Regions from separate parts of the Amycolatopsis sp. lyj-84 genome, predicted to be linked through region 3. Evidence: predicted binding sites of a transcription regulator. Region 3 holds the regulator's gene; each other region holds the start of a gene.

Region 1 (3,259 bases), on a different contig from region 3:
CGCTCGTCGAACATCGCCTCGAAGCGCGTCTCACCGGACCCCGCCCGGAAGCGGCCCTTGACGCATTACTCACCCGATGGGATGAACATCTGAAGGCGGTCGCCCCAGCTGGGGATGTCGAAACGGCGGCGACCGTGGTGCGGCCCAGCCGCGATTCGCCCGGCTCGGCCGAATTGCTGCGCCGCGGATTCGCTCCGGTGCTGGTGATCGCGGTCCGCCCGGCCGACCGGCTGGCCGTGACGGGACCGCCCGCCACTCCCGGAGTGCACATCCGGCCCGCCGAAGCCGATGATCTCGAAACCGCCGTCGGACTCGAGCTGGAATTGCAGCGCTATGACGCGCAGTTCGGTTCGGTCACTTTGCGCGAGGGCGCGGAGGAAGCGATCACCGCGGACCTGTCGAAACAGCTGGAGCGGGAAAACCCGACGCTGTGGATCGCGGAGTTGTACGGGCGCGCGCTGGGCATGGTGCGGGTGCAGTTCCCCGACGAGACTTCATGGATCGGGAACCGGGTCGCGGCCGAGCGGGTCGGCTACCTGTCTTCGCTGGCGGTGGCCGAGCCGGCGCGTTCGAGCGGGGTGGGGTCGGCGCTCGCGGCGCACGCGCACCAGATCTTCGACGAATGCGGGACCGAAGCCGTGCTGCTGCACCACGCGCTGGCCAATCCGCGCTCGACGCCGTTCTGGTACGCGCAGGGCTACCGGCCGCTCTGGACGTACTGGCAGCGGCGACCGGCGGTTCCCTGATCCCGATAGGCTGATCTTCGACGATCAGGGGGTTTTCCGTGACCAGGGAAGATGACGCGGCCCCGGTGGCGCCGACCGGGGTCGACACCGAAAAGCCGTCCGCGGCGAGGATCTACGACTGGTATCTCGGCGGGACCCACAACTGGGCCGTCGACCGCGAGTTCGCCCGCGGGCTGGAACGCCAGTGGCGGTGGGTCAAACCGGGCGCGCGGCACAACCGCGAGTTCATGAACCGTGTCGTGCGCGCGGCGCTGAACGCGGGGATCCGGCAGTTCGTCGATCTGGGTTCCGGCGTCCCGACCGCCGGGAACGTGCACGAGATCGTCGAAGAAGAGCTGGAGCCCGGTGACACGGCGAAGGTCGTGTACGTCGACTACGAGCCGGTGGCGGTGGCGCACGCGGAGCTGATCCTCGAGCGGCACGAGGCGACCGACTGGGCCGGGATCGTGCACGCCGACATGCGGCGGCCGAAGGACGTCCTGCGGCATCCGGAGACGTTGCGGCTGATCGATTTCTCGCAGCCGGTGTGCCTGATGATGATGGCCGTGCTGCATTTCGCCGGACCGCACGACGATCCGCCCGCGCTGGTCGCGACCTATCGGAACGCGCTGGCGCCGGGCAGCTGGCTGGGGCTTTCGCACATGAGCTTCGGCGGCCAGACCGGCGAGGACGCGGACGGGCTGCGCTGGATGGTCGAGCAGTACCGGAAGACGAGCAACCCTGTGTGGATGCGGGACCGCGAGGAGATCGAACCGCTCTTCGGGGAGTGGCCGCTGCTGGAGCCCGGCCTCGTCCACCTGCCCGACTGGCGGCCGGTGCGGGAGCTGCGACGGGACGAATTGGGCGCCCGGCCGTTCGCCTGGTGCGGCGTCTCGGTCCATCCCTGACGTCCGACCTTTGCGCGGTGCGCGTCGCGTTTAGCGGGCTAAACGCGACGCGTCGGGGCGTGAAGGTCGGAGGCGTGAGGTGCGGACGGGGACAAGTGTCGCGAAAGCCACTTTCGGGACACCTGACGTCCCGAAAGTGGCTTTCGCGGCGTCCGATCCACCCTACACATCCGATGTTTCCCGCGTCCGCGTCGCGTTTAGCGGGCTAAACGCGACGCGTTGGGGCGTGAAGGTCGGAGGGGTGGGGTGATCGCTGACGGCGAACAGCGGGAGGAAACAAACGGGTCGATCGGAGAGTTGAGCTAGGCAGACTCAACTAACCGAGGAGTGCACAGATGACCGACAACCGCCTCCTGCCCGTCCTCCCGCTCGATGACGACGTCGTGCTGCCGGGCATGATCGTCCCGCTCGACCTCGCCGACACGGAGACGCGCGCCGCGGTGGAGTCCGCCCAGGCCAACACGCCTGCCCAGGCTTCCTTCCCGGGGATCCGCTCCGGCACCGCCGCCAAGGCCGAGGTGCTGATCGTTCCCCGCGTCCACGGCGAGTACGCCGGACTCGGCACCATCGCGACGGTCGAGCGCATCGGCCGCGTGCCCGGCGGCAAGACCGCGGTACTGCTGCGCGGTACCCGCCGCGCCGTCGTCGGCCGCATCGCCGACGGTCCCGGCGCCGCCCGCTGGGTCCACGCCGAGCCCGCCACCGAGACCACCGACGACAATTCCGCGAAGCTCGCGACCGAGTACAAGAGCGTCGTCCTCGCGATCCTCCAGCAGCGAGGCGGCTGGCAGATGATCGACGCCGTCCAGGAGGTCGAGGACCCGTCCGCGCTCGCCGACCTCGCGGGCAACTCGTCGTACCTGAACACCGAGCAGAAGCTCGAACTGCTGTCCGCGCTCGATGTTTCGGCTCGTCTCGAAAAGGCTCTGGAATGGAGCCGCGAGCAGCTGGCCGAACTCGAGGTCACCGACACCATTCGCAAGGACGTCCAGGAGGGCATGGAGAAGCAGCAGAAGGAATTCCTGCTGCGCCGCCAGCTCGAAGCGATCCGCAAGGAACTGGGCGAACTCGACGGCACCGCCAACGACGACGACTACCGCGCCCGCGTCGAGGCCGCCGAGCTGCCGGACGCGGTCAAGAAGGCCGCACTGTCCGAAGTGGACAAACTGGAGCGGACGTCGGACCAGTCCCCCGAGGGCGGCTGGATCCGCACCTGGCTGGACACCGTCCTCGAACTGCCGTGGAACAACCGCACCACCGACGTCCACGACATCGCCGCCGCGCGCGAAATCCTCGACGCGGATCACGCCGGTCTCGACGACGTGAAGGAACGCATCATCGAGTACTTGGCCGTCCGCAAGCGCCGCGCGGAGTCGGGTCTCGGGCCGGTCGGCGGACGCCGTTCGGGTGCCGTGCTCGCGCTCGCCGGTCCTCCCGGGGTCGGCAAGACCTCGCTCGGCGAGTCCGTGGCGAAGGCGATGGGCCGTGAGTTCGTCCGTGTCGCGCTCGGCGGCATCCGCGACGAGGCCGAGATCCGCGGTCACCGCCGCACCTACGTCGGCGCGCTGCCCGGCCGGATCGTCCGCGCCATCAAGGAAGCGGGCTCGATGAACCCGGTCGTGCTGC
Region 2 (3,259 bases), on a different contig from region 3:
GAAGACGTACGGGACCCCGGCCAGCAGCGCCCGAAAGAGAACTTGGGAATTCTGCGGTTTGCCCGGCACTAAATTCCTTCCTCGAGTCACTGGAGTGTCAGCAGGACTTCCCGGTCGAGTTCTCCGACGACAAGGTACTTCGGCTGATATCCGGACGGGACCACGAAACAGACGAGACCCGCGGTGCCGTCGAAAGCACCGGGAGCGCCCGCGCAGTCCTTGACCCGCCGCGGGGCGCCATGTTCGTCGGCCGACAGCTCCAGCGCCGTGTCTCCCAGGCGGGACGCCTCGACTCGCAAGACGAGGACGTGGAATCCGCCCAGCCATGCCTCGGCGCCTTCGGGCGGCTCGGCTCGACTGTCGAGCACACGCACGGTCGAGTCCCCCGACACCGCGGCCTGTCCCTTGCCGATCACCGGCGGCGGACCCCAGGCCTCGCGGCGGTATTCCCACAGGTTCGGAACGGGATCGGCCGCCTCGCGGTACGCCGTCCAGCCGAAACCGAGCGGCGCCAGCACGACATACGCGCCGAAGACGAACCCTGCCAGGAAAGACAGCGACTTCCGCACGGTCACCGGTCTCGTCACCGAGAACGCCACGGCGACGCCGAGCACCAAGACCACTCCGCCGATCGACATCGCCGTGATCTTCTCCCACGGGTGGTGGGCCTCCACGACTTCGTCGGCCCCGCGCACGGACAACACCCGGTCCGTCAGTGAAGAAAGCCGGACGACCACCGGCTCCGCGAGACCGAACGCTTCCCCCGTCGGCAGTTCGACGGCGCGGCCGTTTTCGGCGACGGCGACGATCTCGTGAGTGGTGTGCGGGCCATTCTGCCCTTCGGTGGTCGTGGAATCCGCTACCGAGATCACCGCGCGCAAGTCGTACGTACCGGCCATTCCCTCGGCGGTCCACCGCCCGGCGAAAGCCGCGATGAACCCCAGGACGATTCCGGTCACGAGCAGAACGGCCACCCACTGGTTTTTTTGCGACTCTTCCGGAAAGGTCACCACCCCCTGTTCGACCACTCAAGTCTATTCTTCGAAGCGGTCGAACCGCACGGGATTTGTACCTACACCACCATTTCCGTATTCAATTCGTTCCTCGACCGTCGAGGACGAGCGCGCAGCACCCCCTTGCCAGCCGAGGTAAGAGTCGTCTAGACTCAAACCATGCTCACCAGGGACGACGCCGTGACGACGATCGAGAACGCGGTCGACGCGGCCACTCTGTTCGCCCACCACCGCTACCGCGAATTGGCGGCCGTACTCCATCCCGACCGGAATCCCGGCGACCCTCGGGCCCATAAGGCGGCCGCCACCCTCAATCGCCTCCATGCCGACTGGAAGCAATCCCGGCGCCAAACGGTCACCACCGCCACGGCGGCTTACACGCTCACCACTCCGCACGCCGTGGGCAGTGTCGCGACCACCTATCGCACCACCGGCCCCCATCTGGTCAAAATCGTGCGCGACCCGGCGCTCAACCCGCTGATCCACGCCGAGTGGGCGGCGCTGCGCACGCTCGACGGCTTCACCGAACGGCACCGCTGGCTTCGCCCGTACTACCCGCGGCTGCTCGACACCTCGGGCCCGGTGGCGCGGGGCGACCGCGCGTTCAGCGTCCTCGATCCGCTCGTCGACGGGTTCACCACCCTCGCCGACATCGGGAAAGCCTTCCCGGCCGGTCTCGACGGCCGCGACTACGCCTGGATGCACCGGCGCCTGCTGCGCGCCGTGGCTGGCGCGCATCGCGCGGGTGTCGTCCATGGCCATCTCACCGCGGACAACGTGCTGGTCCACCCCGGGCAGCACGGCATCGTCCTGGCCGGCTGGTCCTTCGCCGTCGAGGACGGTGTGCTCCCGCTGGCGGCGGACAAGTCCGTCGGCTACCCGCCCGAAGTCCACAAGGGACTGCCGATGACCGCGGCCACCGACGTCCACATGCTGCACAAGTTGATGCTTTCGCTGCTGTCACCAACGGAAACCTGCCAGCGCGAGTTCGCCACGTGGTGCACCCAGGAGATCCCGGGACAGCGACCCGAAGCCGCCGACCTGCTCGACGAGTACGACGACCTGCTCGGCGAGTTGTACGGCCCCCGCACCTTCCGACCGTTCATCATCCCCGAGACAGGAGCTTGATCATGGGACACGGACACTGGGACGACAACGCCTACGCCGCCGCGAAGACCTTCCGCGCGGCCAAGGGCGAGGACGATTTCGGCTACAGCGCCGGTCTCCGCAAGAAGCCCGCTTCCGCGTGGAAGGCCGCGGCCGCGCTCGACCCGAAGAACGCCGTCCGGGAGTGCCGGGATTCGGCCGACCACGCCGATTCGACGCCGATCGCGGTGTTGTTCGACGTCACCGGCTCGATGCGCCGGGTGCCGCGGATCATGCAGGGCAAGCTCGGCAAACTGCACGGCCTGCTGAAGCGCCGGGGCTATCTGACCGACCCGCAGGTCCTGTTCGGCGCGATCGGCGACGCCGACAGCGACCGGGTGCCCCTGCAGATCGGGCAGTTCGAATCGGACAACCGGATGGACGAGCAGCTGCGCACGATCTTCCTCGAAGGCGGCGGCGGCGGACAGAAGAGCGAGTCCTACGAGCTGGCCGCCTACTTCATGGCCAGGCACGTGGTCACCGACGCGTGGCAGAACCGCGGCCGCAAGGGATATCTGTTCCTCATCGGCGACGAGCTGAACAAGCCCGCGCTGGAGGCCCGCCACATCCGCCGGGTGATCGGCGACGACGTGCGGGAGGACATCGATCCCGCGTCGGTGTACCGGGAGCTGGCCCGCAAGTGGAACGTCTACTTCGTCCTGCCGAACCAGTCGTCGTACTACAACGACCCGGAGATCGGCGAGCACTGGAGCGGCTTGCTGGGCCAGCACTTCCTCAAACTCGACGACCCCGGCGCGGTGTGCGAACTGATCGCGGCCACGATCGGGCTGGAGGAGCAGGTCGTCGACGTGGACCGGGCGCTGGCCGACCTCGCGGACGTCGGTTCGGCCGCCGAAAGCGCGGCGGTGGGCAAGGCTCTCGCGAGGCTGGGCACCAAAACGGTCGTCACCTCGGCGGTCCCCGACCCGGGCGGCCCGAGCGACGTGGTGCTGCGATGAGCCTCCTGGACGGGCACGTGGTGGTGGTCGGGCTCGGCTTCGGCGACGAAGGCAAGGGAGCCGTGGTCGACGCGCTCTGCGCCGACCGGCCGACCACCGCCGTCGTCCGCTTCAACGGAGGCGCGCAGGCCGCGCACAACG
Region 3 (3,259 bases):
GGGCGGTTCGGCGGGCGACGGGACGACGACCGGCGGCTCGGCACGCGGGGCCGCGTCGTCCCCGCGGAGGATGCGTTCGTGGAGTTCGACCAGTTCCGCACCGGGGTCGATCCCGTGCGCCTCCACCAGGGTCCGGCGGGCATCGTGGAACACGCGCAACGCGTCGACCTGGCGGCCCATCCCGTGGAGCGCGCGCATCAGCAGGACGTACAGCCGTTCCCTCATCGGGTGTTCCGCGATCATCGCCGTCAGCCGCGGCTGGACCTCGTAGTAGTGACCGAGGCGGAGTTCCGCCTCCAGGTACTGCTCGGTGAGCGCGGTGTGCAGCTCGTCCAGCCAGCTCCGGCTGTGCTCGGCGAACAGTCCCGGCACCCCGGCGAGCGGCTCGCCGGTCCACAGCCCGAGTGCTTCGGACAGCACGTGCCTGGCCCGGTGCGCGTCGCCCGAAGTCAACGCTTCTTGAGCCACGGCACCGAGTTCTTCGGCGCGGGAGGTGTCAACGGCCGAGGAGGGGACGACCAGCCGGTAGCCGTCGCCCGCCGTCACCAGCAGTTCGTCTTCGGCTCCGGAAGTGGCGAGCAGCCGTCTCAGCCGCCAGGCGTAGGTCCGCACGATCGAGGCGGACCGGGCGGGGATGTCCTGGTCCCACAACGTGTCCGTCAGTCTGGCGAGAGACAGCGCCGTTCCGGGGGCCAGCGCCAACGCGGCCAGCATCGCCTGCTGTTTGGGTGTCCCGACGGGGACCATCACGCCATCGGGCCGCCGCAGCCGCATCGGGCCCAGCAGAACGAATCCCACCCCAGGCAGTGCCGCCGTCATCCGCGCCGCCCCTTTCGGTCGCGACGATACACACGGACGGTGAGCGTCGGCCCGAACTCGGAGAACGCTGCCCGTTAGTCCTGTCTCCCGCGCCGAAGCGGGCAAGAAAACGATTCGGCACCTGGTCGGAACCAGGTGCCGAATCGGGTCCTGCTCGGTGGTTCAGATCCTTCTGGGCTTGGGCTTCCAGACCACCAGCGCCGTCTGCTGCCGCAGCGGGACCAGGTCCTTGCGGTAGGAGGCGTGGACGGCCGCGGCCGTCTGTTCGGCGGTGAGGTACGCGGCCGTGAGTTCCTCGGTCAGTTCGGCGATCCGGTCCCGCAGGGCGTCGACCTGGTTCTCCAGCTCGATGATCCGCTTGATGCCCGCGAGATTGACACCGTCTTCTTGGGACAGTCGCTGCACTTCGCGCAGCAGCGCGATGTCCCGCATGGAGTATCGGCGTCCCCCACCGGAGGTCCGGCCCGGCGACACGAGACCCTGCCGGTCGTAGGACCGGAGGGTCTGCGCGTGCAGGCCGGAAAGCTGCGCCGCCACCGAAATGACGAACACCGGGGTGTCCTCGTCCGCGCCGTGCGGCAGCCCGCCGAACATCCTGCTCACCTGCCTTCGAGAAGTTCGGTGATCTCCGGTCGTGGATCGTGGTCGGACATGGCTTCCGCGTAGGCCTCGAGGGCCTCACGGGCCTTGTCGTCCAACTTGGCCGGGATGGCCGCCTGCAGGGTGACCAGCAGGTCGCCCTGCGCGCCGTCCCGTTTGGCGATTCCCTTGCCGCGCACGCGAAGCACGCGACCGCTCGCCGTGCCTTGCGGCACCTTCAGCGAGACCTTGCCCTCGAGCGTCGGCACGGTGATCGTGCCGCCGAGGGCCAGTTCCGCGAAGGACACCGGCACGGAGATCGTCAGGTCGAGGTCCTGCCGCCCGAACACCGCGTGCGGTGCGACGTGCACGCGGACGTACAGATCGCCCGCCTGCGCGCCACCCCGGCCCGGTTCGCCCTGGCCCGCCAGCCGGATCCGCTGGTCGTCGGCGACGCCCGGCGGGATCCGCACGGTCAGGGTGCGGGTGCGGGTGGAAACGCCCTCGCCCGCGCATTCCGGACAGGGGTCGTCGATGATCGTGCCGCGGCCGCGGCAGTCGCGGCACGGCTCGGAGAACGCGAACGCGCCCTGGCTCCGGCTGACCAGTCCGCTGCCCTGACAGGTCGAACACGTCCTCGGGGAGGTCCCCGGCTTCGCGCCGTTCCCGCCGCAGGTGGAACAGGTCGCCGGGCTCGACAGCCTCAGCGGCAGGGTCGCGCCCTTGACCGCTTCGGTGAAGTCGATCCGGACGTCGGTCTCGACGTCCGCGCCGCGCTGCGGCCGGTTCGCCGTGGCACCGGCCGCGGCACCGCGGCGGCCGAAGAGACCGCCGAGGATGTCGCCGAGCCCGCCGAAACCGGCCTGCTGCTGGCCACCCGCCTGACCGAAGATGTCGCCGACGTCGAAACCGCCGGCGCCACCGCCGCCACCCGGGAAGCCGAAACCACCGGGACCGCCGGAGCCGAAGAGGCGGCGTGCCTCGTCGTACTCCTTGCGCTTGGCCGTGTCGGACAGGACGCCGTACGCCTCGGAGACCGCCTTGAACTTCTTCTCCGCCTCCGCGTTGCCCGCGTTGGCGTCGGGGTGGTTCTCCTTGGCCAGCTTGCGATAGGCCTTTTTGATCTCGTCCGCGGTGGCGTCGGAGGAGACGCCCAGCTCACGGTAGAAGTCCTTACCGATCCATTCCCGTGCACTCACCGAACGTCTCCTCCTTTCACGCCGTATCGCCGATCAGCGGTCGTTCTCATCGAAGAGCTCGCCCTCGAGCGGCAGCTCGCCGCCGACGGGCGGGTCCACCGGGGCGGCCTGCGCCGCCGGTGCTCCGGCGGCACCCGGCTCGTGGTCGGTGACCCCGACCAGCGCCGCGCGCAGCACACGCTCGCCGAAGCGGTAACCGCGGCGCATGACCGTGGTGACCGTCGGGCCCGCGACGTCCGGTGACGTGCTGTGCTGCACGGCCTCGTGCACGCTCGGGTCGAAGGCTTCGCCCTCGGTACCGAACGGTTCGAGACCCGACCGCTGCAGGCTCCCGACCAGCTTCTCGCCGACCGCCTTGAAGGCACCGGTCAGATCGCCGTGCTGCTCCGCGCGCTCGAGGTCGTCGAGCAGCGGGAGCAGGTCGTTGACGACCGACGCCTTCGCGCCGGTGACGACCTGTTCGCGGTCGCGATCCACGCGCTTGCGGTAGTTGGCGTACTCCGCCTGGAGACGCTGGAGGTCGGCGGTGCGCTCCGCCAGCTCCTTCTCCAGACCGGTGGCCACCGCCACCGAATCGTCCACAATGGAGTCCCCGAGGCCGGGCCCCGCGTGGGTCACGGGGGGCTCCGGCGCGGACTCCAGCGGCTCCACGGTGTCTTCAG

Evidence for each region. Region 3 encodes HspR, which represses chaperone genes until heat shock. Its sites were predicted from a motif close to ANNTTGAGTNNNNNNNACTCAANNT; they were not measured.
Region 1: the regulator HspR is predicted to act here: its motif matches at 1,928-1,952, upstream of lon (endopeptidase La).
Region 2: the regulator HspR is predicted to act here: its motif matches at 1,148-1,172, upstream of ACLJRM_RS02160 (adenylate cyclase).

The regions. Positions count from the first base shown of each region.
Region 1 is NZ_JAJPWO010000003.1:242,251-245,509, reverse strand. Features, by position in the region: gene ACLJRM_RS11265 (GNAT family N-acetyltransferase) at 1-746, shown strand, start outside; gene ACLJRM_RS11260 (SAM-dependent methyltransferase) at 785-1,633, shown strand; gene lon (endopeptidase La) at 1,969-3,259, shown strand, end outside.
Region 2 is NZ_JAJPWO010000001.1:405,783-409,041, forward strand. Features, by position in the region: gene ACLJRM_RS02155 (hypothetical protein) at 87-974, opposite strand; gene ACLJRM_RS02160 (adenylate cyclase) at 1,173-2,141, shown strand; gene ACLJRM_RS02165 (hypothetical protein) at 2,144-3,118, shown strand; gene ACLJRM_RS02170 (adenylosuccinate synthetase) at 3,115-3,259, shown strand, end outside.
Region 3 is NZ_JAJPWO010000002.1:686,357-689,615, forward strand. Features, by position in the region: gene ACLJRM_RS08265 (AfsR/SARP family transcriptional regulator) at 1-819, opposite strand, end outside; gene ACLJRM_RS08270 (heat shock protein transcriptional repressor HspR) at 982-1,413, opposite strand; gene dnaJ (molecular chaperone DnaJ) at 1,419-2,597, opposite strand; gene grpE (nucleotide exchange factor GrpE) at 2,631-3,259, opposite strand, start outside.